Regions from separate parts of the Micromonospora sp. URMC 107 genome, predicted to be linked through region 1. Evidence: predicted binding sites of a transcription regulator. Region 1 holds the regulator's gene; each other region holds the start of a gene.

What was found. Region 1 encodes HrcA, which represses chaperone genes, less so after heat shock. Its sites were predicted from a motif close to GGTTNGCACNCTCNNNNNGAGNGTGCNAACC; they were not measured.
Region 2: a site for HrcA is predicted at 5,969-5,999, ahead of groL (chaperonin GroEL). Genes of this name have one in related genera too.
Region 3: a site for HrcA is predicted at 6,556-6,586, ahead of groES (co-chaperone GroES). Genes of this name have one in related genera too.

Annotation. Positions count from the first base shown of each region.
Region 1 covers NZ_JBPQTK010000034.1:41,642-51,247, reverse strand. The annotation lists partial or broken gene dnaJ (molecular chaperone DnaJ) at 25-1,169, opposite strand; gene hrcA (heat-inducible transcriptional repressor HrcA) at 1,243-2,265, opposite strand; gene ACSNN9_RS11055 (DUF4870 domain-containing protein) at 2,508-3,182, shown strand; gene hemW (radical SAM family heme chaperone HemW) at 3,223-4,446, opposite strand; gene ACSNN9_RS11045 (enoyl-CoA hydratase-related protein) at 4,467-5,279, shown strand; gene ACSNN9_RS11040 (hypothetical protein) at 5,377-6,237, shown strand; gene ACSNN9_RS11035 (phytanoyl-CoA dioxygenase family protein) at 6,427-7,362, shown strand; gene ACSNN9_RS11030 (MOSC domain-containing protein) at 7,449-8,090, opposite strand; gene ACSNN9_RS11025 (carbohydrate ABC transporter permease) at 8,194-9,024, opposite strand; gene ACSNN9_RS11020 (carbohydrate ABC transporter permease) at 9,048-9,606, opposite strand, start outside.
Region 2 covers NZ_JBPQTK010000014.1:61,360-70,965, reverse strand. The annotation lists gene ACSNN9_RS05560 (S8 family serine peptidase) at 1-1,451, shown strand, start outside; gene ACSNN9_RS05555 (dienelactone hydrolase family protein) at 1,460-2,050, opposite strand; gene ACSNN9_RS05550 (helix-turn-helix domain-containing protein) at 2,114-2,770, shown strand; gene ACSNN9_RS05545 (GNAT family N-acetyltransferase) at 2,876-3,805, shown strand; gene ACSNN9_RS05540 (hypothetical protein) at 3,896-4,093, shown strand; gene groL (chaperonin GroEL) at 4,150-5,772, opposite strand; gene ACSNN9_RS05530 (hypothetical protein) at 6,047-7,267, opposite strand; gene ACSNN9_RS05525 (cold-shock protein) at 7,446-7,649, opposite strand; gene ACSNN9_RS05520 (N-acetyltransferase family protein) at 7,860-8,393, shown strand; gene paaN (phenylacetic acid degradation protein PaaN) at 8,445-9,606, opposite strand, start outside.
Region 3 covers NZ_JBPQTK010000044.1:13,010-22,615, forward strand. The annotation lists gene guaB (IMP dehydrogenase) at 1-347, opposite strand, end outside; gene ACSNN9_RS12910 (DUF5319 domain-containing protein) at 534-944, shown strand; gene ACSNN9_RS12915 (response regulator transcription factor) at 1,076-1,900, opposite strand; gene ACSNN9_RS12920 (WhiB family transcriptional regulator) at 2,153-2,536, shown strand; gene ACSNN9_RS12925 (molybdopterin-dependent oxidoreductase) at 2,642-4,312, opposite strand; gene groL (chaperonin GroEL) at 4,391-6,037, opposite strand; gene groES (co-chaperone GroES) at 6,108-6,422, opposite strand; gene ACSNN9_RS12940 (THUMP-like domain-containing protein) at 6,672-7,910, shown strand; gene ybaK (Cys-tRNA(Pro) deacylase) at 7,995-8,474, shown strand; gene ACSNN9_RS12950 (sugar ABC transporter substrate-binding protein) at 8,668-9,606, shown strand, end outside.

The DNA of each region.
Region 1 (9,606 bases):
GCGGGCGGCGACCCCCCGGGACCGTCAGGCGTGGCCGTTGAAGGCGTCGCGCATCCGGGAGAAGAAGCCGCCCTGCTTGGTCAGCTCGGCGACCTCCTCGCCCCGGGTCTTGGCGAAGTCGCGCAGCATCTTCTCCTGGTCGGCGTCGAGCTTGGTGGGGGTGCGCACGTCGAGGTGGACGTAGAGGTCACCGCGGCCGGTGCCGCGCAGGTGCGGCACGCCCCGGGCGCGCAGCCGCAGCGTGCTGCCCGGCTGGGTGCCGGCCTTGACGTCGACCGTCTCCTCGCTGTCCAGCGTCTTGATGGTCAGCCGGGTGCCGAGGGCCGCCGCCGTCATCGGCACCGTGACCCGGCAGTGCAGGTCGTCGCCCTTGCGGGAGTAGACGTCGTGCGGCCGCTCGTGGATCTCCACGTAGAGGTCGCCGGCCGTGCCGCCGCCCGGGCCGACCTCGCCCTGCTGGGCGAGCCGGATGCGCATGCCGTCCTCGACACCGGCCGGGATCTTGACGGTCAGCGAACGCCGGGTGCGGACGCGGCCGTCGCCGGCGCAGGTCGGGCACGGGTGCGGGATGGTGGTGCCGTAGCCCTGGCAGACCGTGCACGGCCGGGCGGAGACCACCTGACCGAGGAAGGTGCGCTGCACGGACTGCACCTCGCCCCGGCCGGCGCACGCCTCGCAGGTCGCCAGGTGGGTGCCGGCCGCCGTGCCGGCGCCGGAGCAGGTGGTGCAGAGCACGGCGGTGTCGACGGTGATCGGCGCCTCGACCCCGAACGCGGTCTCGTGCAGGTCCAACTCCAGCCGCAGGATCGCGTCGGCGCCGGGCCGGGTCCGCGGCCGCGGACCCCGCAGCCGCCGGCCGCGCCACCGAAGAACGCGTCCATGATGTCCTGGAAGCCGACGAACGGCCCGGCGCCGCCGGGGCCGCCCGGGCCCCCCGCACCCCCGCCGCCGGGGGCGAGCGGGTCGCCGCCCAGGTCGACGATCTGCCGTTTCCGGTCGTCCGAGAGGACCTCGTACGCGGCGTTGATGTCCTTGAACTTCTCCTGTGCCTCCGGATCCGGATTCACGTCCGGGTGGAACTGTCGCGCCAGCTTGCGGTAGGCGCGCTTGATCTCGTCGTCGGAGGCTTCCCGGCTCACCCCGAGAATGCCGTAGTAGTCCCTGGCCACTGCGTTCCGTGTCCTCATGTTCGTCTCGCGTTGCGCCGGTCGGCGGCTGGAGCCGGCCGTCGGCCCTGACTGGTCAGTTCTGGGCCAGCAGCTCGCCCACGTAGCGTGCCACGGCCCGCACCGTGGCGATGGTGCCGGGGTAGTCCATCCGGGTCGGCCCGAGCACACCGAGGCCACCGACGCTGGTCGTGCCCGGCCCGTAGCCGGTGCTGACCACCGAGGCGGCGCGCAGGTTGTCGATCTCGTTCTCGTCGCCGATCAGGACCCGGGTCGTGCTCGGCTCCGCCTCGCCGATGAGCTTGAGCATGACGACCTCCTCCTCCAGCGCCTCCAGGATGGGGCGCAGGGAGCCCTGGAAGTCGAGCAGGCCCCCACGGGTGAGGTTGGCCGTGCCGGCCAGCGCGATCCGCTCCTCGTGCCGCTCGATCAGCGTCTCGAGCAGCACGGTGGAGAGGGTGGTCATGGCCGGCCGCAGGTGCGGCACCGACTCCTCGACCAGCGCCTGCACCAGCGGCGGTGTCTCCGACAGCCGGGTGCCGACCAGCTTCTCGTTGACCAGCCGGCGCAGGTCCGTGACGTCGTCGGCGGGGATCGGCGCGGGCAGCTCGACGAGCCGCTGCTCGACCCGGCCGGTGTCGGCGATCATGACCAGCATCAGGCGGGTGGTGGAGATCGGCACCAGTTCCAGGTGTCGCACCGAGGAGCGGGCCAGGCTCGGGTACTGCACGACGGCGACCTGCCGGGTGAGTTGCGCCAGCAGGCGGACGGTGCGGTGCACCACGTCGTCGAGGTCGACGGCGCCGACCAGGAAACGCTCGATCGCCCGGCGCTCGGCCGGGCTGAGCGGCTTCACCCGGGACAGCCGGTCCACGAAGAGCCGGTAGCCCCGGTCGGTGGGCACCCGGCCGGCACTGGTGTGCGGCTGGCGGATGTAGCCCTCCTCCTCCAGCACGGCCATGTCGTTGCGGACGGTCGCCGGTGAGACCCCCAGCTGGTGCCGCTCGACCAGCGCCTTGCTGCCGACGGGCTCCTGCGTGGCGACGTAGTCCTCGACGATCGCGCGCAGCACGGCGAGCTTGCGGTCGTCGAGACCCATCCTCCCCACCTCCTGTCGCACGTCGCCCCCGGCACGCGGGGGACCGGGCGGGCTGCTGGCACTCGACTGTAGCGAGTGCCAGTCTACGTCGGCGGGGCCGCCGACGCGATGATCGACCTGGGGCGATCAGTCCGATCGGCGACCGCGCGGGCCGACCCGACGCCGCCGGGAACCGGCCATCCGGACATCCCGGCCGGTGTCACGCTGGTGCGGCCTTGCCGGCTGCCCCTACCGTGACCTCCATGACTGAACCACCTCGCCCTCCCGGAGCGGGGGACCCCGGCTTCCCGCCGGACCCGACCGCTCCGTCGGGGTTTCCCGGCCACGCCGGCTCCGGCGACCCCACCGCACCACTGTCCGGGGCGCCGGGCCCGGGCAGCCATCCTCCGCCCGGTGACCATCCACCGTCGGGCGGCTATCCCCCGCCCGGCGCCTACCCTCCGCCTGGCGCCTACCCTCCGCCCGGTGACTATCCCCCGCCGGGTGGTCACCCTCCGCCCGGCGGCTACCCGCCGGGGGCCGGCTATCCCGCCGGCGGCGGCTACGGCCCGCCGACGGGCGGCTACGCCAGCAACGACGACAAGAACTGGGCCCTGATCGCCCACTTCGGCGGCGCGGTCGGCGTGATCGTCGGCGGCGGCCTGCTCGGCTGGCTCGCGCCGCTCATCGCGCTGATGGCGCGGGGGCAGCAGTCGCCGACCGCCCGGGCGCACGCCGTCGCGGCGCTGAACTTCCAGCTCACCTGGACGATCGTCGGGGTGCTGAGCTGGGTGGTCACGCTGATCACCTGCGGGGTGCTGTTCTTCGTCCCGATGCTCGTCTGGCTGGTGCCGCTGATCTTCGGCATCGTCGGCGGGGTCAAGGCCAACGAGGGCGTGCTCTACCGCTACCCGATGACCTACGGCTTCACCAGGTGACCCGGGTCGGCCGCTCCCCCGGCCGGCCCCGGCACGCGGTTCAGGGCAGCAGGTCACGGACGACCGCGTCGGCGAGCAGCCGGCCCCGCAGGGTCAGCACGGCCCGGCCGGCCGCGTGCTCGTCGGCGGCCAGCAGCCCGTCGGCGAGGGCCCGCGCGGCGCCGGTCCGGCCGGCGTCGTCGAGGGCGTCCAGGGGCAGCCCGGAGGCGAGGCGCAGCCGGAGCATGACGTCCTCCATGTGCGCCTCGTCGGCCGTGAGCACCTCGCGGGCCAGGCCGGGCGAGCCGCCCGCGGCCAGCCGCTTCGCGTACGTCGTGGGGTGCTTGACGTTCCACCAGCGCACGCCGCCGACGTGGCTGTGCGCCCCCGGGCCGAGCCCCCACCAGTCGGCGCCCGTCCAGTAGAGCAGGTTGTGCCGGCACCGGGCCGCCTCGTCGCGGGCCCAGTTCGACACCTCGTACCAGGACAGACCGGCCGCGCCCAGGGCGGCCTCCGCGGCGAGGTAGCGGTCCGCGGCGACGTCGTCGGAGGGGTACGGCAGCTCGCCGCGCCGCATCCGGGCGGCCAGCCGGGTGCCGTCCTCCACGATCAGGGCGTACGCGCTGACGTGGTCCACCCCGGCGGCGACGACCTGGTCGAGGGAGGCGGCGAAGTCCGCCTCGGTCTCCCCCGGCGTGCCGTAGATCAGGTCCAGGTTGACGTGGTCGAAACCGGCGTCGCGCGCCTCGCGGGCGGCGGCGACGGCCCGGCCGGCGCTGTGCGTGCGGTCGAGGATCGCCAGCACCCCCGGCGCGGCGGACTGCATGCCCAGCGAGATCCGGGTGTAGCCGGCGGCCCGCAGCGTCCTCAGCGACTCCGGCGTGACCGACTCCGGGTTGGCCTCGGTGGTCACCTCGGCGTCGGCCGCGAGCCCCCAGGCGCGGTCGATGCCGTCGAGGATCCGGGCCAGGTCGTCGGCGGGGAGCAGGGTCGGGGTGCCGCCGCCGACGAAGACCGTGTCGACGCGGGGCGGCGGGGCGTCGCCCAGCACCCGGCGGGCGAGCGCCAGCTCGGCCAGCACGGTGTCGGCGTAGTCCTCCCGGCCCGCCCCGCCGCCCAGCTCGGCGGCGGTGTACGTGTTGAAGTCGCAGTAGCCGCAGCGGCTGGCGCAGAACGGCACGTGCACGTACACGCCGAAGCCGCGCGCGCCGACGGCACGGGTGGCGGTGGCGGGCAGCGAGCCGTCGAACGGGACGGTTTCGCCTTCTGGAAGGACGCCGGGCATGGCCACTAGTGTGCCCTTCCATGACCTCTCCCGACGTGCTCGTGCGGGCCGCCACGGCCCGTGGGGTGACCACCCTCACCCTCGACAGCCCGCACAACCGCAACGCGCTCTCCACGCCGCTGATGACCCAGCTGCTGGCCGGCCTCGCCGAGGCGGTCGCCGACGACGCCGTACGCGTGATCGTGCTCGACCACACGGGCCCCGTCTTCTGTTCCGGGGCGGACCTCAAGGAGACCGCCGCCGCGTACGCCAGCGGGACCGTGCCGGCCGGGATGCTCGGCGACGTGCTCGCGGCGGTCTGGGAGTGCCCGAAGCCGGTGGTGGCGAGGGTGGCCGGCCCGGCGCGGGCCGGCGGCCTGGGCCTCATCGCGGCGGCCGACCTGGCGGTCTGCGCGCAGGAGGCGACGTTCGCCTTCACCGAGGTGCGGATCGGCGTGGTGCCGGCGGTGATCTCCGCGACCGTGCTGCCCCGGCTGCACCCCCGCGCGGCGGCCGAGCTCTACCTGACCGGCGACACCTTCGACGGGCGGCGGGCGGCCGAGATCGGCCTCGTCACCGCCGCCGTGCCGGCGGACGGACTGGACGCGGCGGTTGCGGGGTACTGCGACTCTCTGGTGCGGGGGGCACCGGGTGCGCTGGCCGGGGCGAAGCAGTTGCTGCGCCGGCCGCCCGCCGCGGACCTGCGGACGGAGATCGCCGGGCTGTCCACCCTCTCGACCGGGTACTTCCTGTCGGAGGAGGGGCGCGAGGGCGTCCTGGCGTTCCGGGAGAAGCGGCCGGCGCGCTGGGTGCCCGCCGCCGACGGCGACGCCGCGGCGGGCGCCCGCCGGTAGCGCCGGCCGGTGCCACGCCCGACGGTCGTGGAGAACCGGTCGGACGACCCGGAAGGCACCACGGGGGACGTACGCTTGTCGGACTGTCGATCAGGGGGTGTGGGTGCGTACTCGGGCAGTCGTGGCCGGCGGCGTCGTCCTCGTCGTCCTCGCCGCGGTCGGGATCTGGATCGTCGTCCGGCAGTTGGGCGGGGAGTTGCGCCTGCCCCTGGCCAGCCGGACGTGCACGGTACAGGCGGACGGTCGGGTCGCCCTGGACCCCGACCAGATGGCCAACGCGGCGACGATCGCGGCCATCGGCATCCAGCGGAAGATGCCCGAGCGGGCCGTCGTCGTCGCGCTGGCCACCGCCTACCAGGAATCCGGCCTGCGCAACCTCGCCGGCGGCGACCGCGACTCGATCGGGCTGTTCCAGCAGCGCCCGAGCCAGGGTTGGGGCACCCCGGAGCAGATCCGCGATCCCCGCTACGCGGCCGGGAAGTTCTACTCCGGGCTGAAGAAGGTGCGCGGCTGGGAGCAGATGCGGGTCACCGACGCGGCGCAGAGGGTGCAGCGCTCGGCCTTCCCGGAGGCGTACCAGAAGTGGGCGGACGAGTCCGAGGTGCTGACCCGGGCCCTGGTCGGACACGCCACCGGCGCGGTCGCCTGCACGGTGGGGCGCGACCCGGCGATGCGCGGCGAGGCCGCGGCGAGCGCGCTGACCCGCGGCCTCCTGCTGGACTGGGGCCTGGCCGGCGCGAGCACCGCGGCGGACCTGACGGGCCTGACGGTCCCGGCCGCCGACGAGCGCCGGGGCTGGCGGTACGCGCACTGGCTGGTCTCGCACGCCCAGGACCACGGCGTGAAGCGGGTGCGCTTCGGCGACCTGGAGTGGACGGCCCGCGACGGCACCTGGAACCGGACCGACGAGGCCCCGGCCGCCGGGCAGGTCGTCGCGGAGGTCTTCGCCGAGGCGTAGTGGCCCCCGATCTCCTTACCGGCAGTCACCGCGCAAACCGGCATTCCCGGAGATAAGCCACGCCGCGCGGCGGGCCCATGACGCACCGCCACCATGTCGCTCCTCAGAGTCCGGACAACGGTCGCATATCGTGCTGGGCAGTACCCCGCCCCGGAACCAGCGGGTTACGATCGGCGGCCTGTGCCAGCAATGGTTTCGCCTCATGGGGAGGGGTACGTCGAAGTGTTCGACTACGGCGACCGGACCGGTTACGAACCGATCAGTGACACCGACCGCAAGGAGTTCCACGAGCAGGGCTTCCTCCTGCTGCGCAACGTCCTGACGGAGGACCACCGGGCGGCGCTGGAGGCGGCGGTGGACCGCGTCTACGCCGAGGAGAAGGCGAAGGGCACCACCACCAAGGACGGCACCCTGCACCTGCTGGGCTTCCTGGAGCGCGACGAGCTCTTCGGCGACCTGCTGACCCACCCGATCGCCTTCCCGTACATGTGGGGCCTGGCCGGCTGGAACATCTACACCCACCACAACCACCTGGACGTCACCCCGCCGGCGGCGGAGCCGGAGAAGCCCTACTGGGGGTGGCACCAGGACGGGTACCGGCAGAACTCCGACCCGGAGACGATGGACCCGAACCTGCCTCGGCCGATGTTCTCGCTCAAGGTGGCCTACGTCCTGTCCGACCTGTCGGAGAAGGGCCGGGGCGCCACCAAGGTGATCCCGGGCAGCCACCTGTGGAACTCGCTGCCCCGCCCGGAGGACACCTCCGTGCACAACCCGGACCCGGAGGGCACGGTGGAGATCACCGCCAACCCCGGTGACGCCTTCATCTTCGACCGCCGCCAGTGGCACTCGCGGTCGACGAACCTGTCGACCATCACCCGCAAGATGCTCTTCGTCGGCTACACCTACCGGTGGATCCGGCCGCTGGACGAGCTGCACATCGACAAGGACGGCGAGTGGTGGGCCAACCGCACGCCGGTGCAGCGCCAGCTCTGCGGTGAGGGCACCCACACCGCCAACTACTGGGGCATCAACTGGGACGGCTACATCGACGACGAGATCCCGCTGCGCAAGGAGCTCAAGCAGCGCGGTCTGCTCGACCGCAGCGTGCCCTGGCTGCGCTGAGCCGGTCACCCGGCGCGCGCCGGGCCGACGCCGGACGGGCCCCCTCCCCGATGGGACGGGGCCCGTTCCCGTGCAAGGGGCGTCGGTCAGCTCGGGCCGGCGAGCCGGCGGCGCGCCTTCTCCCGGACCCCCTCCGGCAGGTCCGGCGCGTCGAGCAGCCGGGGCAGCAGCTCCGGCTCCAGGCTCAGGGCCCGGAACACCTCGCCGATCGTCACCCCGTGCGCGGGCCGGTCCACCACCTCGACCGGGTCCCCCGCGCCGACCTCGCCCTCGCGCAGCACCCGCAGGTACGCGCCGGGCGTCGCCCGCACCGTGAACCGTCTGATCAGGTCGGGCACGCCCCAGAAGCCGGCGAAGGTGGTGCACGGGGTGCGCGGCTTGGTCACCTGGAGCAGGGCGGACCCGACCGCCCACTGCTCGCCGATCACGGCGCCCGTCACGTCCACCGCGTACGTGGTCAGGTTCTCCCCGAAGCCGCCGGGGCGGATGCCCCGGCCGATCTCCCCCGCCCACCAGGACGCGTCCTCCTCGGCGTACGCGTAGACCGCCTGCTCCGGACCGCCGTGGTGGGCGCGTTCGCCGATGAAGTCGCCGGCCACCCCGTCGGCGCGCAGCAGCACCGGGCCGTCGACCGGCCGCTTGTCGATGCCGCTGCGGCCGCTCGCGTCGCCCGCCCATTCCGCCTCGGTCACGACGCCGATGTTCACCGAAGCCAGCCTGCCCGTCATGGCGGTCAGCCTAGCCCGCGCGGACGCCCCCGACGCGCCCGCGGAACGGCCCCCCGTCGATGCCGGGGCGTCGACGGGGGGCCGCAGGTTCCTGACGCGGGGGTCAGCCCTTGACGGCCCCGGCCACCAGCCCGGAGACCATCCGCCGCTGCACCAGCAGGAAGAAGACGATCACCGGCAGGGTGAACAGCGTGGAGGCGGCCATCACCGGACCCCAGGCCGTGTCGTCGCGGCCGAAGAAGAACGTCATCGCGACCGGGAGGGTGTAGCTGTCCTGGTCGTTGATGAAGGTCAGCGCGAAGATCAGCTCGTTCCAGGCGGTGATGAACGAGAAGATGCTGGTGGCCACGAGCCCGGGCGCCACCAGCGGGAAGAGGACCTTCCGGAAGGTCTGCGCCCGGCTGGCCCCGTCGATGGCGGCGGCCTCCTCCAACTCCTTGGGCACGGCGGCGACGAAGCCGCGCAGCATCCAGACCGCGAACGGCAGCGAGAAGCCGAGGTAGGTGAGGATGAGGCTGGGCAGGGTGTTGTAGAGCCCGAGCCGCTGGATCATCAGGAACAGCGGGATGACCAGCGCCTCCAGCGGGATCATCTGCACCACCAGCAGCATGATCAGGAAGGTGGTTCGCAGCTTGAACCGGAACCGGGCCACCGCGGTGGCGGCCAGCAGCGCGACCAACCCGCTCAGCACCACGGTGCAGACCGCGACCAGCGCGCTGTTGAGGAAGAAGTCGGCGAAGGTGACGCCCGGGATCAGGTTCCCGGTGAGGATCTGCCGGTAGTGCTCCAGCGTCGGCTCGGTGGGCACCGGCCGGGGGGTGGACGAGAAGATCTCCGAGCTCGGCTTCAGCGAGGTCGCGATCATCCAGTAGACCGGGAACGCGGCGAAGAGCGCCACCAGCAGCCCCGCGCCGTTGAGGGCGAGGCGCTTCACGCCTGCGCCGCCGCCACGTCGCGTCACGCGTCCTCCTCCTGCTTGAGCACCATGCGGACGTAGAGGCCGGTCACCACCAGCAGGATCAGGGTGAGGATCACCGCGATCGCGGCGCCGAGACCGTACTTGGGCGGGGGCGAGAACGCCTCCGCGTACGAGTAGATGGAGAGCATGAAGGTCGGCCGGTCCTGCGTGCCGCCCGCCAGCACGAACTGCTGGGTGAAGACCTTGAAGTCCCAGATGGTGGAGAGCACGATCAGGATCCCGAAGACCGGCCGCAGCAGCGGGAAGGTGATCTTCCAGAAGACCTTCCACGGCCCCGCCCCGTCGACCCGGGCCGCCTCGTGCAGCTCGCTCGGCACGCTCTTCAGGCCGGCCAGCACGCTGACCGCGATGAACGGGAACGAGTGCCAGACCACCACCAGGGTCAGGATCGAGAAGAACAGCAGGGGCGAGTTGAACCAGCCGTAGCCGGTCCAGTCGCTGCGCCCGAAGAGGCTCTGCGACAGCCCGTCGGGCAGTGCATTGAACAGCCAGGTGACCAGGCCGCTGGTGTCGTCGAAGATCCACTTCCAGACGATC
Region 2 (9,606 bases), on a different contig from region 1:
CCGCCGGCGCCGGGCTCGCCGTCGCGGCCGTCCTCGCCGTGGCGTACGGCGTGCTGCTGACCCGGGGCCGGCGGCCGAGCCGACGGGTCGCCGGGGCGACCGCCGGCGCCCTGCTGGTCGGCCTCGGCGTGGTGGCCGTCGGCGCGGGCCAGCCCGGCCTGCACGGCGAGCGGCTGTTCGTGGTGCTCCGCGAGCAGGCCGACCTCGGTGGCGTCCCGGCGACGACCGGTCGGGCCGGCCGGGACGCCCGGGTCGGCGAGGTCTACCGGCGGCTGGTCGCGACCGCCGAGCGGACCCAGGGCGACCTGCGGCGGGACCTGCGCCGGCTGCGGCTGGCGCACACCCCCTACTACCTGGTGAACGCGGTCGAGGTGGCGGGCGGGCCGGCGGTGCGGGCCTGGCTGTCGCGCCGGCCGGAGGTGGCCCGGGTGCTGGTCAGCCAGCGGGTGCGACCGCTGCCCGCGCCGGCCGGCCGCAGTCGGGGCACCGCGCCCGCGCCCGCCGGCCCGGAGTGGAACGTCCGGATGCTCGGCGCGGACCGGGTCTGGTCCCGGCTCGGGGTGGACGGCTCCGGGATCGTGGTGGGCAGCTCGGACTCGGGCGTGGACGGCGGGCACCCCGCCCTGGCGGGCGGCTTCCGGGGCGGCGACGACTCCTGGCACGACCCGTGGGACGGCACCCGGGCGCCGACCGACCAGGGCGGGCACGGCACCCACACGGTGGGCAGCGCGGTGGGCCGGGGCGGCGTCGGGGTGGCCCCGGGCGCCCGGTGGGTCGGCTGCGTCAACCTGGACCGCAACCTGGGCAACCCCGCGTACTACCTGGACTGCCTCCAGTTCATGCTGGCGCCCTTCCCGGCCGGTGGGGATCCGTTCGCCGACGGGCGCCCGGCGCGCGCCCCGGAGGTCCTCACCAACTCGTGGGGCTGCCCGGCGATCGAGGGCTGCGACCCGGGCGTGCTCCGGCCGGCCACCGCCGCCCTGGACGCCGCCGGCATCATGGTGGTGGCCGCGGCCGGCAACACCGGGCCGTACTGCGGATCGATCGACGACCCGCCCGCCCCCTACGCGGACGTGCTGACCGTCGGCGCGGTGGACCGGCAGCGCCGGGTGACCAGCTTCTCGTCGCGGGGACCGGTGCCGGGGGCGGCCAAGCCGGACCTGGTCGCGCCGGGCGACGAGGTGCTGTCGGCGATGCCGGGCGGCGGGTACGCCACCCTGAGCGGCACCTCGATGGCGACCCCCCAGGTGGCCGGCGTGGTGGCGCTGATGTGGTCGGCCAACCCGGCGCTGGTCGGCGACCTGCCCCGCACCCGGCAGATCCTGCGGGACACCGCGACCCGGGCCGAGGCGACGTACGCCTCCCGGACGGACACCTGCGGCGGCGACGCGAACATCACCGGCGCCGGCCTGGTGGACGCGTACGCCGCCGTCCAGGCGGCGCGGGGGTGAGAGCCGGGTCAGCGCAGCCGGTCGAGCAGCTCCCGCGACCGCCGCACCACCAGGGTCGTCGCGTCCGCGTCGTACGACGGCAGCGCGCTGTCGGTGAACAGGTGCTGATCGCCCGGATAGACGAACAGCTCGGCGAGGTCGGAGCCGACGAGGCCGACCAGCTCGCGGGCGGCGTCGATGTCGCCCTCCAGGGCGAAGAACGGGTCGGCGTCCATGCCGTGGATCTGCACCGGGACCCCGGCGGGCCAGGGGCCGACGGCCCACTCGCCGGTGACGGGCAGGCAGGATTCGTAGAGCAGCGCGCCCCGGGCGCCGGGCCGGGTCTGGGCGAGCCGCTGGGCGGTGGCGGCGCCCCAGGAGAAGCCGCCGTAGACCAGACCGCCGGGCAGGTCGGCCACGGCCCGGTCGGCGCGCTCGCGGAGCGCCTCGCCCCCGATGCGCTTCGTCAGCGCGAAGCCCTCGTCGAGGGTGGCCGGTCGCTCGCCGTCGAACAGGTCCGGCGTGTGCACGGTGTGCCCGCCGGCCCGCAACCGATCGGCGAACTCGCGCACCCCGTCGGTGACCCCACGCAGGTGGTGGAACAGGACGACCTCGGCCATCTCTACACTCCTGTCAACGGACGACAACGATCGAATGATCCATGATTCTAGAACGGTCGAGAAATGTCGAGCAATGAGCGGATCCCGGACTACGACCTCGACGAGTTGCTCGTGGTCACCGCGCCCGCGCAGCTCCGCGCGCTGGCCGATCCCCTGCGCGCGACCCTCCTGGAGCTGCTTCTGGAGCGGGCCGCCACGGTGACCGAGCTGGCCCGGGCGGTCGATCGGCCCAAGAGCAGCGTCGCCTACCACGTGAACGCGCTCGTCGACGCCGGCCTGCTCCGGGTGGTGCGGACCCGGCGGGTGCGGGCGATCGACGAGCGGTACTACGGCCGGGTCGCCCGCACGCTCTACATCGGCGCGCTCACCCACCCCGAGGACAAGCGGGTCGCCACCGCCGTCAACGGGCTCGCGGAGGCGGTCGCCGAGTCCGCCGCGGCCCACGCCGCCGACGATCTGCGCTGCACCCTCGTCCACGCCCGCATCCCGGTCGAGGAGGTACGCGCGTTCTGGGCCGAGGTGCAGGCGCTGGCCCGCCGCTTCGCCCAGATCCCCCGGTCCGGCGATCAGGTCTACGGGTTCGTCGCCGGCCTCTACCCCACCGACGCGCCGACCCTCCCCGAGCCCGAGCCCGACCCGGAACCGGGGCCGAAGGCGGAGCCGGAGCCGGAGCCGGGGCCGGGGCCGGGGCCGGAGCCGGAGCCGAAGGCGGCCGGCTGACGTGACCGGGTCGCATCGCGGCGCGCCGCGGCGGCCCGCCGGCCGGTCGGCGCCGCCAGGGCCCCTTCGCGGCCGGAACACTCCGGTGATCTAGGGTCGGCGTCCATGGACCTGGAGATCGTCGAGCTGGGGCCCGACCAGCGGCCCGCCGTGGTGGAGCTCTGCGGGCGGGCACTCGACCTGCCGGAGGACGCGGCCGAGGCGCCGGCGATCGTGGGCACGCTCTGGGCGCGGGCCGGCAGCCACCGCCCGGTGGTCGCGTGGGGCGCGTACCGGGAGGGGCGCCTCGTGGGCGTGCTCGTCGGCTCCCTCGCCGCCGGCGACGGCGACGCCCGTGGTCACGTCGACCTGGTCGCGGTGGCGCCGGAGCAGCGGCGGCGGGGTGTCGGGCGGGCGCTGCTGGCGGTCGCCGAGGCGCGGTTCGCCGGCCTCGGTGCGGCCGAGGTGCTGCTCGCCGGGAACCCGCCGTACTACGCCTGGCCCGGCATCGACGTGCGCTACACCCCGGCGGTCTGCGCCGCGCTGGCGCTCGGCTACCGGCAGGACCGGACGGCGTGGAACATGACCGCCGACCTGTCGTACGACGACTCGCCCGCGCTGCGTCCGACGGAGCCCGCGGAGGCCCGGCTGGCGGGGCAGGGGGTGACGGTCCGCCGCGCCGGGGCGGGCGACCTGCCGGCGCTGGCGGAGTTCGCCCGCGCCACCTTCGGCGGGGCCTGGGACGCCGAACTGGCCGGCTCGGTGGGCCGGAAGGGAGCGGGCTGCCACCTGGCCGAACGCGACGGCGAGGTGCTCGGTTTCGCCGCGTACGGCTCGTCCCGGCCGAGCTGGTTCGGCCCGATGGGCACCGCCCCGGCCGCCGAGGGCTCGGGGATCGGCGGGGTGCTGCTGCGCCGGTGCCTGCGCGACCAGCGGGCGGCGGGCGTGACGGCGGCGCAGATCGGTTGGGTGGGGCCGGTCCCCTTCTACTCGGGCAGCGCGGGTGCCCGGATCGAACGCGTCTTCTTCCTGTACCGCAAGGCGCTCGGGGCATGACAACGGGGCGAATGGGATATAGATCCTTATAACGCCATTCGCCCGCATCGGTGATCGTCGCGCCCTACCGTTTCGGTAGAGGAGGCAGCCATGACCACGGACGACGAACGCCCCGGCCCCCTGCCGTTCGACCGGCTCGACTACGGCGACGCCGAGCAGCAGGCGGAGATGGCCGGCGTCGACGAGCCGGCCGACGAGCCGGTGACGCTGGTCGACGAGCCGGTGCAGATTCCGCAGCCGTACGACCGGGCGCAGAAGAGACGCAACCAACGGCCACTGCCGACGTGACAGCGGAAGGGGCGGACCGCTGACGCGGCCCGCCCCTTCCGGCGTTGGAGCTGGACTCAGAAGTCCATGTCCCCGCCACCCGGACCAGCCGGGGCGGCCGGGGTCTTCTCCGGCTTGTCCGCCACGACGGCCTCGGTGGTGAGGAAGAGCGCCGCGATCGACGCGGCGTTCTGCAGCGCCGAGCGGGTCACCTTGGCCGGGTCGATGATGCCCGCGGCCAGCAGGTCGACGTACTCGCCGTTGGCGGCGTTGAGGCCGTGACCCGGGTTGAGGTTGCGGACGTGCTCGACGACCACGCCACCCTCGAGACCGGCGTTGACGGCGATCTGCCGCAGCGGGGCGTCCAGCGCGATCTTGACGATCTGCGCACCGGTCGCCTCGTCGCCGACCAGGTCCAGCTTGTCGAAGGCGGTCTTGCCGGCCTGCACCAGCGCGACGCCACCACCCGGGACGATGCCCTCCTCGACGGCGGCCTTCGCGTTGCGGACGGCGTCCTCGATGCGGTGCTTGCGCTCCTTCAGCTCGACCTCGGTGGCCGCGCCGACCTTGATCACCGCGACGCCGCCGGCCAGCTTGGCCAGCCGCTCCTGCAGCTTCTCGCGGTCGTAGTCGGAGTCGCTCCGGTCGATCTCGGCCCGGATCTGGTTGACCCGGCCCTGGATCTGCTCGGCGTCGCCGGCACCGTCGACGATGGTGGTCTCGTCCTTGGTCACCACGACCTTGCGGGCGCGGCCCAGCATGTCGAGGCCGACGGCGTCCAGCTTGAGGCCGACCTCCTCACTGATGACCTGGCCACCGGTGAGGATGGCGATGTCGGCCAGCATGGCCTTGCGGCGGTCACCGAAGCCCGGCGCCTTGACGGCGACCGACTTGAAGGTGCCGCGGACCTTGTTGACGACCAGGGTGGCCAGGGCCTCGCCCTCGATGTCCTCGGCGATGATCAGCAGCGGCTTGCCCGACTGCATGACCTTCTCCAGGATCGGGAGCAGGTCCTTCACCGACGAGATCTTGCTGTTGACGATCAGGAGGTAGGGGTCGTCGAAGACGGCCTCCATGCGCTCCGGGTCGGTCATGAAGTAGGCCGAGATGTAGCCCTTGTCGAAGCGCATACCCTCGGTGAGCTCCAGCTCCAGCCCGAAGGTGTTGCTCTCCTCGACGGTGATGACGCCTTCCTTGCCCACCTTGTCCATCGCCTCGGCGATGATCTCGCCGACGCTGGTGTCACCGGCGGAGATGGAGGCGGTGGAGGCGATCTGCTCCTTGGTCTCGACGTCCTTGGCGAGCTTGAGCAGCTCCTCCGAGACGCTGGCCACGGCGGCCTCGATGCCCCGCTTCAGGGCGATCGGGTTGGCACCGGCGGCCACGTTGCGCAGGCCCTCGCGGACCAGGGCCTGGGCCAGGACGGTCGCCGTCGTCGTGCCGTCACCGGCGACGTCGTCGGTCTTCTTCGCGACCTCCTTGACCAGCTCGGCGCCGATCTTCTCGTAGGGGTCCTCGAGCTCGATCTCCTTGGCGATGCTCACACCATCGTTGGTGATGGTGGGGGCACCCCACTTCTTCTCGAGGACGACGTTGCGGCCCTTGGGGCCGAGGGTCACCTTCACGGCGTCGGCGAGCTGGTTCATGCCCCGCTCGAGGCCGCGGCGCGCCTCTTCGTCGAACGCGATCATCTTGGCCATACGGCGTTGTCCTCCTGGACACTCACGGGCCACCCGAGTGTGTGTCCCGGATGGGCCGCCTGGTGTACGCACCTTGGGGACGTCGCCACCTGGCGACGACGACGTCTCCTCGGTCGGGCCGGATAGCCCGCGACGACCGGCCATGTGCCGCAGCCGCGTCTGGACGCTGCTACGACCGTGACCCTACCGCCCCGACCATTGGCACTCACGGTATGCGAGTGCCAATGACTTGTTTAGCACTCTCCCCTGTCGAGTGCAAGCACGACCGCCCCGCTCAGCCGAGTTCACCCGCCAGCCGCACGCTGTCCACCGGCCCCTCGTGGGCGCGCTGCTCGGCGTACGTGACCACCAGGCCGACCAGCTGGGCGAGGTGGGTCGGCAGGGCCAGCACCGCGGCCACCAGCGCCACCGCCATCACGCCGACCGCCGTGCCGGGCGAGTCCATCGGGGTGGTGCCGAACGGCAGCGCGCCGATGCCCTCCACCATGCCGGCGGCGCCGCTGCCGACGATCACCGCCGCCGCCACCAGCGCCACCCGGCCGAGCAGCAGACCGAGCCGGTCGTGGAACATCCGGAAGGAACGGCCGATCGGGTGCTGCCGTTCGAACAGGTAGACCGGGCCGGCCATGCTGAGCGCGAAGGCGAAGTAGATGCCGGGAATGACGCAGAAGCAGACACCAAGCGTGATGATCACGCCCATCAGCAGGGTCCAGCCCCAGAGGCCCAGGGCCCGGCGCGCCCCGTAGGACAGGGCCGCGCCCATGCCCACCGGCTGACCCGCCGCCTGCCGGGCGATCACCCAGGTGCCGGCCGCCCAGCCCAGGCTCTGCACCAGACCGAAGACGAGGGCGCTGCCGAGCACCACGGACAGCAGGACGCCCATGTCGGTCACGAAGGTGTCGGGCAGCGCGGCGGGATCGTCGGCCATCGACCGCTCCCACTTCGCGGTCGGGTCGAGGACCAACGAGACCACCGACACCACGAGGGCCGGCAGCACCTGGGTGAGCAGCAGGATCGGCAGCAGCAGCCGCCAGCCCCGGCGCACCGCGCCGACGCACCGGTTGAACCAGCCGTTGACGCCGGCGCCGGGCGGGGTGACGAGCAGGTCGGCCGGGTCGAGGCCGTGCCCCGGCGGGTACCACCCGTGGACCGGCTGCCCCGGATAGGCGACCGGGGCGCCCGGGTACCACGGCTGCCCGCCGTACGGGCCGGAGCCGACCGGGTACCCGCCGGTGGGCGGAAAGACCCAGTCCTGCGGGCCCGCCGGCGCGCCGCCGCCCGGGACGACGGGGTAGCCCGGGACCACGGGGCCGCCCGGGACCACGGGGCCGCCCGGGCCGGGAACGGGCGGTCCTCCGGCACCCGGGACGGCCGGCTCCCCGCTGGCCGGGGGCGTGGCGGCGCCGGGCTCCGGTGCGGCCGGGCCGCCGGATGGCGTCGCGGCGGGGTCGGGATCTCCCGGGGGCGGCGCGGCCTGGGGCGGCTGGTCGGACATGAACCCTCCTCAGCGATGGCTGGAACGGCTCACGATCCTTCCCTGCCGGCGCAACAGCGCCGACGCCCGCCCCCACGGACGGGGCCGGTTGACGGCTGCCCGGCCCGGGACCACCCGCCCGGCGCCCCACCGCCCAATCGTCCGGAAGTCGGCCGACCGGGGCGGAAGGGACGCCCGGTCAGGCGATGACGCGCACGCGCTCGGCCTGCGGGCCCTTCTGGCCCTGGGCGATCTCGAACTCGACCCGCTGGCCGTCGTCCAGCGCCTTGTAGCCGTCCATCTCGATCGCCGAGAAGTGGACGAAGACGTCCTGCCCGCCGTCGACGGCGATGAAGCCGTAGCCCTTTTCGGAGTTGAACCACTTCACGGTGCCCTGTGCCACGGTGCACTTCCTCACTCTGCGCGGCGTTCCACGACCCCGGAGGCCGGGCGGGCCGGCACCGGAGGACCACCGGCTCGGCGATCGACGAGAGCCGCTGAAACGGTGACCGAAATCGCACGCTACACGAAGCGTGACGACGGCGCACGACCGCAAATCGGGCGAATTCCGACCGAGCGCCATTGGCGTCCATCGCTGTGATAGGGATGCGTCATGACGAGCACGCCCGACGGGTCGGGACCGGCGCGGCGGGCGGAGGTCCGGCGGGTCCGGCCGCGCGACGCGGCCCGGATGCGGGCCCTGCGGCTGGAGATGCTCGCCGACGCCCCGCTCGCCTTCCTGGAGACCCTCGCCGACGCGGCGGCCCGCCCGCACGCGGACTACGCGGCCCGGATCGCGGCCGTCTCCGTCGGGGCCGGCACCGCGCAGTTCGTCGCGGACCCGGGCGGCCGGCTCGTCGGGCACGCCGGCGGCACGGCGGCCCCCGGAGAGCCGGGGCTGACCGTGGTGTACGCCGTCTACGTCACCCCGCCCTGGCGGGGCACCGGCCTCCTCGGCGACCTGGTCGACGCGGTCGCGGCCTGGTCCCGGGCCTGCGGGCGCCCCGAGCTGATGCTGGAGGTCGTGGTCGGCAACGACCGGGCCTGTCGCGCGTACCGGCGGCTGGGCTTCGTCGACACCGGCGTACGCGTCCCGCACCCCACCGTCCCGGCGCTCACCGAACTCCAGATGCGCCGCCCGGCCTGACGCGGCTGCCCGGACCGGCCCGTGCCGGGCCGGTCCGGGCAGCCGGACGGATCACGCGTGCCGGCGGGACTGCACGATGCGGAACCGGTTGGCCACGTAGGCGCCGTCGGTGAGCGCGGAGTTGGCCGCCGCGTTGGCGCCGCTGCCGTGGAAGTCGGAGAAGGCCGCCGACTGGTTCACGAAGACGCCGCCGGTCAGGTTGCAGGACAGGTGCACCCCGACCTCGATCGCCGTCGCCTCGGCCGCGTCGAGGACCGCCTCGTCGGTGGAGTAGACCGCCGCGGTGAGCGCGCCCTTCTCGCCGACCGTGGAGCGCAGGATCTCCAGGCTGTGCGCGGTGGAGTCCGTGGCGATGGCGAACGAGATCGGCCCGAACCACTCCTTCGAGTAGGTCGCGGTGTCGTCGGCCGCCAGCCGGACCACCGTCGGCGTGCGGACCACCGCGCCGGGGAAGGCGGGGTGCTCGACCGTACGCGACTCCAGCACCGCCTCGCCGACCTTGGTCACCTCGTCGAGGCGCTCCAGCACCCCGTCGTTGACGATCGCGCCGGTCATCTCCACCCCGCGCGCCGGGTCCGCAGTGATCTTGGCGACCGCCGCGGCGATTCCGCCCGCCACCTCGTCGAAGCTCTTGTGGCCCTGGTCGGTGGCGATGCCGTCGCGGGGGATCAGGATGTTCTGCGACGTGGTGCACATCTGGCCGCTGTAGAGCGTCAGGGTGAAGCCGAGGTTGCGGCACATCCCGGCGAAGTCGTCGGTGGAGTCGATCACCACCGTGTTCAGCCCGGCCTTCTCGGTGTACACCGCCGCCTGCCGGGCGTTGGCCTCCAGCCAGTCGCCGTACTCGGTGGAACCCGTGAAGTCGATGATCTTCACGGCCGGGTGCAGGGCCAGCGTGGAGGCGAGCTTCTCGCCAGGGGCCTCGGGGGCGAGCAGCACCAGGTTCGGGTCGAAGCCGGCCTCGGCGAGCACCTCCCGGGCGTACTTCACCGTGATCGCCAGCGGCAGCACCGCGCGGGGGTGCGGCTTGACGAGGACCGGGTTGCCCGTCACCAGCGAGGCGAACAGCCCCGGGTACGAGTTCCAGGTCGGGAACGTGTTGCAGCCGATCACCAGCGCCACACCACGGGGCACCACGTGGAAGGTCTTGGTCATCCGCAGCGGGTCGCCCTTGCCGGCCGCCTTCTCCCAGCCCGCCGTCCCCGGGTGCCGG
Region 3 (9,606 bases), on a different contig from region 1:
CGCTTCACCAGGTCGACCTGGAGCGCCTGGTCCTCCAGGGAGAGGTTGCGGTGCAGCACGCCGATGCCGCCCTGGCGGGCCATGGCGATCGCCATCCGGGCCTCGGTCACCGTGTCCATCGCGCTGGAGAGCAGCGGGATCGACAGTTCGATGTTGCGGGTCAGCTTCGTCACGGTGTTGACCCGGCTGGGCACCACGTCCGACTCGCCCGGCTGGAGCAGCACGTCGTCGAAGGTCAACCCGAGCGGGACCACCCGGGCGGAGCCGGCGGGCAGCTCCGGCAGGTGGCCGCCCAGTTCGCCGCTGTCGGCGCCGGTCGGAAGATCGGTGCTGGGCGAAAATTCCACGATTGCTCCCCTGAGCTGCTCGGACGGGCTTCAGCGAGGTGGCGCGGGCGGGCACCGGCACACGCCGGGTGACGGGCGCGTCGTCCCATCGTACCCACCGACCTGGGCCGCCCCCGGCCGGTGGCGGCCCAGGTCACCGGTGGCCGGGGGCGGACGCGGCACCGGCGTTGGGTCTACGGTGAGGGGGTGCACGACGAGCCCATCGACCCCTTCAACGGCGACCCGGCCGATCCGGCCGCCGGCCTGCACGATCCGGGCGACGACGCCCCGCTCGACCCGCTGACCGACGTCGAGCGGCAGGACGTGCTGGAGGATCTCGCCGACCTGGAGATCTACCAGGCGCTGCTGGCACCGATCGGGGTGCGCGGGCTGGTCATCGAGTGCGAGGACTGCCGGGAGCCGCACTACTTCGACTGGGACCTGCTGCGGGGCAACCTGCGTCACCTGCTCAGCTCGGGCCGCCCCCGGGTGCACGAGCCGGCCTACGACCCCGACCCGGACCACTACGTCACCTGGGACTACGCCCGCGGCTACGCCGACGGGGTGCACGACACCCTGACCGAGGGCGCCGACGAGGAGCCCGAGCCCGAACGCTGAGCCGGGCCGGGTGCGGCTCGGGCCACCCCGCCCGGCTCCGCCCGTCGGTGCCGCTCCGGGTGCGGCACGCGGTTGCCCGCCCGGCTCCGCGCGCCGAGGGCTCTCGGCGCCCGCGTCCGGAGGGGTACGGCTCAGGCCACCAGGCCGGCGCGGAAGCCGGCCGCCACGGCGTGCGCGCGGTCCCGGGCGCCGAGCTTGCGGAACAGCCGCCGGGCGTGGGTCTTCACCGTGTCCTCGGAGACGAACAGCTCCCGGCCGATCTCGGCGTTGCTCTTGCCCTCCGCCATGCCCAGCAGCACCTGGAGTTCGCGTTCGGTCAGCCCGACCTGGGACCGGCCGCCGCGCGGGCCCGACCCGCCCCGCCGCCCCGGGGGCGCGGCCTCCGCCGGCTCGTCGGCGGGCTCGGCGGGGTCGTCGCCGCGCTGCGCCGGCACCACCGTCGGGGCACCGCCCGCGCCGTCGGGGGTCGCCGTCGACCAGGTGGGACCCGGCTCGGCCGGCGACCGGCCGGCCTGGGTGGTACGGACGGGACCGCCGACCGCCGCGGTGTCCCGGGCCGGGTCGGTGATCGGGCGCCGGGCCGCCCGGCCGGGTGCGGAGAGCAGCAGCAGGGCCTTGGCGACCGCGCTGGTCAGGTCGTGGTCGACGCCCTGGATGAGACCCCGGGCGCCCGCGCTGATGGTGGCGGCGGCCGCCTCCGACTCCTCCGTGCCGAGCAGCAGCACGGAGGCCTGCGGCGCGCGGGCGAGCACCCGCCGGACGAAGCCCGCGCTGTCCGGCCGGGTGAGGGCCGTGTCCGCGAGCACCACGTCGGCCGGGCGCTCGGCCAGTCGCAGCATCACCTCGGGATCGGAGACGGCCGTCCGCACCGCGGCGGACAACCCGAGCCGTGCCGCCGCGGATGCCAGATGCTGCGCCGCGAGCGGTGTCCGAACGCACACGAGAACCGTACGCACAGTGGTCTCCTCTCCGCCCAGAAGCAGACCATGACCGGGTCGGGTCGCGAGGGGGTTCGGGCAATCCCCCGAACTTTTCCGACAAGTGGGGCATATGCCGCCACTTGCCGGAAGTTTTCGATCACAGGTGTGTGAGCGGGCGACGGCCCGGGTACGGAGGTGCCAGGCCGGAAACGGCGCGCCTGCGCGGACCGTCGCCCGGACGCCGATTCACCAGGATCTGCGCGGTGCCGCGCGGGAGGAGGGGTGCTGATGTCGAACGTACGCAGACTGCCCGGACCCATCGTCGACCTCTGGGACTGGCAGCGGCTCGGTGCCTGCCGGGGCCGGGACAGCGCGCAGTTCTTCCACCCGGACGGCGAGCGCGGCTCGTCCCGCCTGCGCCGGGAGTCCGGCGCCAAGGCCGTCTGCCGCGCCTGCCCGGTCCGGGCCGAGTGCGCCGCCCACGCCCTGGCCGTCCGCGAGCCGTACGGCGTGTGGGGCGGATTCAGCGAGTCGGAGCGGCTGCGGCTGCTCGCCGTCGGCTGGGAGGACCTCGCCGACCGCCGCCAGAGCCGGGTCGACGTGGCTCGCCTGGAGGCCCGCCTGGGCCAGCCGCACCGGTCGACCGTCCCCGCCCAGCGCAAGATCGCCTGAGCCGGCCGCCCTCGAAGACCACACCGACGCCGCGTCCCCGCCCGGGGACGCGGCGTCGCGGCGTTCCCGGGCGTGGCACCGCTCCCTGCAACGCGGTAGGGGCATTCAGCGCACCGTCACGGTGACGCGGTGCCAGCCGGTGGCGCCGTCCGGGGCGACCGCCTGCCGTCGCCCGGTCTGCGTCTCGCCGGTGGCGTCGGTCGCCCGGACGGAGAGGGTGTGCTCGCCCGGGGTGGCGTCCCACCGCCAGGACCACTGCACCCAGGTGTCCACCGAGACCACCGCGGCCAGCTCCGCCTCGCGCCACGGCCCGTCGTCGACGCGTACCTCGACGCGGCGGATGCCGCGGTGCTGCGCCCAGGCCACCCCGGCCACCGTCACGGCGCCGGCGGTGAGCCGGTTGCGCGGGCGGGGCGTGTCGATCCGCGACTGGGTCTTCACCGGCCCCTGCGCCGACCAGCCGCGCGGCACCCAGTACGCGTCGAAGTCCGCGAAGCTGGTCAGCTCCAGCTCGGTCACCCACTTGCAGGCCGACACGTACCCGTAGAGGCCGGGCACCACCATCCGCGCGGGGAAGCCGTGCTCCACGGGCAGCGGCTCGCCGTTCATCCCCACCGCCAGCAGCGCGTCCCGCCCGTCCCGGAGCACGGCGGTCGGCGTGCCGCAGGTCCACCCGTCCACCGAGCGGCCGACGACCTGGTCGGCGCCGTCCTCCGGCCCGGCCTCGTCGAGCAGCTCCCGGATCGGCACGCCCAGCCAGCGCGCGTTGCCGACGAGGTCCCCGCCCACCTCGTTGGAGACGCAGGCGAGGGTGACGTACCGCTCGACCATCGGGCGGGCGAGCAGGTCGGCGAGGCTCAGCTCGATCTCGTTGCGCACCCGGCCGTGGATGCGCAGCCGCCAGGTCTCCGGGTCCACCTGGGGCACCACCAGCGCGGTGTCGATCCGGTAGAAGCCGAAATTCGGCGTGACGTACGGGGCGAGCTGGGTCAGCGACAGGTCCGCCCCGGCCGGCACCGCCGGCGCGGGCGCCGCCGGCGCGGGCAGCACGACCGCCTCCCGGGCCGCCGACACCCCCCGCCGGCCGGCGAGCCAGCGACCGCCGAGCCCGGCCACCCCCGCCGCGCCGACCAGGAGTCCGGCCCCGGTCAGGAACCGGCGCCGCGACGCCGGGTCGCTGGACTCCAACGGCTGCGGGGTCGCTGCGACGGCCGGCGACGTGGGCGCTTCGGCGAGCGGCTGCGGCGACGCCTCGGCGACCGGCGACGTGGGCGCCTCGGCGGCCGGCGACGCGGTCCGTCGGGCGGGCGGTGGCGTGGGCGGGGTCCAGGGCCACGGGTCGAGTTCGAGCGGGCCGGCGACGAAGGCCCAGAGCACCGCCGCCCCGAGCCCGGCGCCGACCAGCGAGGGCAGCGCGTCGGTGGGGCCGGCGCCGGCCCGGGTCACGGCGGCTGCCACACCCAGGGCGGCGAAGGCCGCGATGCCGGCGAGGCCGATCGCCAACCGGCGCAGCGACAGCACGCCGAGCAGCGCGGCGAAGGCGGCGAGCAGCAGGCCCGTCCCGACCAGCAGCGCGATCTTGTCGTACGTGCCGAAGAGGGCGATGCCGAGCTTCTTGAGCGGCTCGGGCACCGTGTCGACCACGAGCCCTCCGACGGCCACCAGCGGCGCCGAACGGGGGCCGGTCAGCACCGCCACCAGTTCGGCGGAGCCGATCGCCACCGCCGCGGCGGTGACCCCGGCCAGGGCGGCGTAGCCGCGCGTCGTGCTGCTCATCGGGCCAGTGTTTCCGATGCGCCGGCCGGCCGGTAGTCGCGCCGGCGCCCGGAAAGGCGTCGGGGCGTACGGCGAGGGTCAGAAGCCCGGGCCGTGCTGGTGGCCGTGGCCGTGGCTGTGGCCGTGACCACCGGCGGCGGCCGGCTCGGCCTTCTCCGGCTTCTCCACCACGAGGCTCTCCGTGGTGAGCAGCAGGCCGGCGATCGACGCGGCGTTGGTGACCGCGTTGCGGGTCACCTTCACCGGGTCGAGGATGCCGGCCTTCGCCAGGTCGACGTACTCGCCGGTGGCGGCGTCGAGGCCGTGGCCCCACTCCTTGCCGGCGACCTTGTTCACGACGACGTAGCCGTCGTGGCCGGCGTTCTGCGCGATCCAGCGCAGCGGCTCGACCAGCGCCTTGCGCACGATCGAGACGCCGACCTTCTCGTCACCGGTGAAGCCCAGGTCGTCGTCGAGCGCCGGCAGGATCTGCACCAGGGCGGCGCCGCCGCCGGGGACGGTGCCCTCCTCGACCGCGGCCTTGGTCGCGGCGATCGCGTCCTCGATGCGGTGCTTGCGCTCCTTCATCTCGACCTCGGTCGCGGCGCCGACCTTGATGACCGCGATGCCGCCGGAGAGCTTGGCCAGCCGCTCGGCGAGCTTCTCCCGGTCCCAGTCGGAGTCCGAGGCCTCGATCTCCTTGCGGATCTGCGCGACCCGGTCGGCGACCTCGCTGGACTTGCCGCCGCCGTCGACGACCGTGGTGTTCTCCTTGTCGACCACCACGCGCCGGGCGGTGCCGAGCACCTCCAGGCCCACCTGGTCGAGCTTGTAGCCCAGCTCGGGCGCGACCAGCTCGGCGCCGGTGAGGATCGCCATGTCCTGGAGCATCGCCTTGCGCCGGTCGCCGAAGCCGGGGGCCTTCACCGCGCAGACCTTGAGGGTCTTGCGGATCGAGTTGACCACCAGCGTCGACAGCGCCTGGCCGTCGACGTCCTCGGCGATGATCAGCAGCGGCTTGCTGTTCTGGAGGACCTTCTCCAGCAGCGGCAGCAGCTCCTCGATCGCCGAGATCTTCTGGGTCGTGATCAGGATGTACGGGTCCTCCAGGACCGACTCCTGCGACTCCATGTCGGTGACGAAGTTGGGCGAGATGAAGCCCTTGTCGAACTGGAGACCCTCGGTCACGTCCAGCTCGGTGTGCAGGGCGGAGCCCTCCTCGACGGTGATGACGCCGTCGCGGCCGACCTTCTCCATCGCCTCGGCGATCAGCTCGCCGATCGTGGCGTCCTGCGCGGAGATCGTCGCGACGTGCGCGATCGACTTCTTGTCGGCGACCTCGACCGCGCGGCCGAGCAGCGCCTCGGAGACCTTGGCGGCCGCCGCGTCGATGCCCCGCTTGAGGCCGGCCGGGTTGGCGCCGGCCGTCACGTTGCGCAGGCCCTCGCGGACCATCGCCTGGGCCAGCACGGTGGCGGTGGTGGTCCCGTCGCCGGCGACGTCGTTGGTCTTGGTCGCCACCTCCTTGACCAGCTGCGCACCGAGGTTCTCGTAGGGGTTGGTGAGCTCGATCTCCTTGGCGATGGTCACGCCGTCGTTGGTGATCGTGGGCACACCGAACTTCTTGTCCAGGACGACGTTGCGCCCGCGCGGGCCGAGGGTGACCTTGACCGCGTCCGCGAGGGCGTTGACACCGTGCTCGAGCAGGTGCCGGGCGTCGTCCGAGAAGCTCAGGATCTTCGCCATGAATGTCCCTTCGAAGCGACGTCGCCCCGGCCCGGCGAGCCGGACCGGGGCCACGACACTGATCGGTTGCTTACTTCTCGATGACCGCGAGGACGTCGCGGGCGGAGAGCACCAGGTACTCCTCGCCGGCGTACTTGACCTCGGTGCCGCCGTACTTCGAGTAGAGGACGGTGTCGCCGACCTTCACGTCGACCGGCACGCGGTTGCCCTTGTCGTCGATCCGGCCCGGGCCGACAGCGAGGACGGTGCCCTCCTGCGGCTTCTCCTTGGCGGTGTCGGGGATCACGATGCCGGAGGCGGTGGTGGTCTCGGCCTCGTTCGCCTGGACCACGATGCGGTCCTCGAGCGGCTTGATCGCAACCTTGGTCGCGGTAGTCACGGGCATACCCTCCTGGGGTACTGGTTTCGTTACCGGTCGGCGAGCCGACCGGCGTCAATCTGCCACATGCCACCGGGCGGGGCCGTCGTCGCGGGTGCCGGTCCGCCTGGCGTTCAGCGCCCGGGCCACGAGGCCCGGAAGCTGGCACCCTCAGGGCGAGAGTGCTAATCGCAGGTTATTCCTCGGCTAGCACTCCGTCAAGGAGAGTGCCAACCCGCCGCCCGGCGCGTCGGGTCCGCGGACCACAATGACCGGGTGGATCTCGACCAGCTCGCCGCCCTGCGTACGCCCGAGGGGTCGGCCGCGCTCGACGCGGCCGCGCGGGTGGCCGGTGGCGACCCGCTGACCGCGGCGGCCGCGCTCCGCTCGGCCGGACTGCCGGCCGGGCTGGCGTCGGCCGCGCTCACCCAGGCCGAGCTGCGGCGCCGGGCGGTCGGCAAGTTCGGGCCGGCGGCGGCCGGGATGTTCCTCACCCGGGCCGGGCTGGAGCAGGCCACGCGCGGCGTCGTCGCGGCGCGGCGGGCCGACCGGCTGCGGGCCGCCGGGGTACGCACCCTCGCCGACCTCGGTTGTGGCCTCGGCGCGGACGCGCTCGCCGCCGCCCGCGCCGGCATCCGGGTGTACGGCGTGGAGGCCGACCCGGTGACCGCCGCGATGGCCGCCGCGAACGCCGAGGCGGCCGGGCTGGCCGAACTGTTCACGGTGGAGTGCGGCGACGCCACGGCGTTCGACGTGAGCCGGGTCGACGGGGTGTTCTGCGACCCGGCGCGCCGCAGGGCGGGCACCGGGCGGCGCATCTTCGACCCGAACGCCTACTCGCCGCCCTGGGACTTCGTGGTCGCGCTGGCCGAGCGGGTGCCGCACACCGTCGTGAAGGTGGCGCCCGGCATCGACCACGCGCTGATTCCGGCGGGTGCCGAGGCGGAGTGGGTGAGCGTCGACGGCGACCTGGTCGAGGCGGCCCTGTGGTGCGGCGAGCTGGCGCAGGTGCCCCGTCGGGCCACCGTGCTGCGGGGCAGGGAAGCGCCCCCGGGCGACGCCTCCGGCCACGCCGGGGACCCGACCGGCTCCGGCGGCTGCCATCAGTTGACCGGCTCCGGCGACGCCGAGGCCCCCGTCGGCCCGACGCGCCGCTTCCTGTACGACCCGGACCCCGCGGTGGTCCGCGCGCACCTGGTCGCGGAGCTGGCCGACACCCTGGGCGCGACGCTGGCCGACCCGAGCATCGCCTACCTCCACGCGGACGCCCCCGTGCCGACGCCGTTCGCCCGTTGCCTGGAGGTCACCGACGTGCTGCCGTTCTCGCTCAAGCGGCTGCGGGCGCTGCTGCGGGAGCGCCGCGTCGGGCGGGTGGAGATCCTCAAGCGCGGGTCCGCGCTGGAGCCGGAGCAGCTCCGGCGGGACCTGCGGCTGGCCGGGGGCGAGGCGGCCAGCCTGGTGCTGACCCGGGTCGCCGGGGCGCCGACGGTGCTGCTCTGCCGACCCCTCGGGTAGCGCGCGGGACCGTTGCGCGCCGGCGTCGGCCGTCCGGCCCTTTTCGCCTCGCGGGTCGCGCGGGGCCGGGTTAGCTTGACGGTCATGGCGGGACAGGGCACTCCGGCGACCGCGCTGCTGACGAAGCGGAAGATCGCCCACAGCACCCATCCGTACGACGTCTCCCCGGACGCGCCGAACTACGGCGCGCTGGTCGCGGCGGCGCTGGGGGTGCCGCCGGAGCGGGTGTTCAAGTCGCTGGTCGCCGAGGTCGACGGCGCGCTGACGGTGGCGGTCGTGCCGGTCACCGGCGAGCTGGACCTCAAGGCGCTCGCCGCGGCGGTCGGCGGCAAGCGGGCCGCGATGGCCGACCGGGCGGCGGCCGAGCGGGCGACCGGGTACGTGCGCGGCGGGATCAGCCCGCTGGGCCAACGTCGGCGGCTGCCCACCGTGCTCGACTCGTCGGCGCTCGGCCATCCCACCGTCTACGTCTCGGCGGGGCGGCGCGGCCTCCAGCTCCAGCTCGCCCCACAGGATCTGGTGACGCTCACCGGGGCGGCCACGGCCCCGCTCTCCGCCCGCTGAGCTGCACCGCTCCCGCCCACGCCCAGAGAGCGCTCCCTCGCGGCCGACGGCCGGGTGTCAGGGACGTTGCTGAATTGTTACTGCCGACAACAAACTCGCGACCTCGGCGCTCTTGTGCCCACGGCGCGAAGCGGAATACGTTGCCGGACACAACAAACCAACATCATCCCCCACCCCCGAAAGGACCCTGCTGATGCGCAAGGGCTTCCTCACCTTCGCCGCCGTGGGCCTGCTGGCCACCGGCGGCCTGACCGCCTGCGGCGACGACTCCGGTTCCGAGGCCGGCGGCTCCACCGAGAAGAAGCCGAAGATCGGCGTGATCCTGCCGGACAGCAAGTCCTCCGCCCGCTGGGAGGGCGCGGACCGCAAGTTCCTGGAGGAGGCGTTCAAGGCCGCCGGCGTCGACTACGACATCCAGAACGCCCAGGGCGACAAGACGGCGTTCCAGACCATCGCCGACCAGATGATCACCAAGGGCGTCACCGCCCTGATGATCGTCAACCTGGACTCCGGCACCGGCAAGGCCGTGCTCGACAAGGCCAAGTCCCAGGGTGTGGCGACCATCGACTACGACCGGCTCACGCTGGGCGGCTCGGCCACCTACTACGTCAGCTTCGACAACGAGGTCGTCGGCAAGCTCCAGGGCGAGGGCCTGAGCAAGTGCCTGACCGACAAGGGCGCCAAGAACCCGGTCGTGGCCTACCTCAACGGCTCCCCGACCGACAACAACGCCACGCTGTTCAAGAACGGGTACGACTCGGTGCTCAAGCCGAAGTTCGACTCGAAGGAGTACACCAAGGGCCCGGACCAGAACGTTCCGGAGTGGGACAACACCCAGGCCGCCACGATCTTCGAACAGATGCTGACCCAGACCGGCGGCAAGATCGACGGCGTGCTCGCCGCCAACGACGGCCTCGGCAACGCGGCCATCTCGGTGCTGAAGAAGAACAAGCTCAACGGCAAGGTCCCGGTGACCGGCCAGGACGCCACCCCGCAGGGCCTGCAGAACATCCTCGCCGGTGACCAGTGCATGACCGTCTACAAGGCGATCAAGGAGGAGGCGAAGGCCGCCTCGGACCTGGCCATCGCGGTGGCCAAGGGCGAGAAGAAGGAGACCGGTCAGACGGTCAAG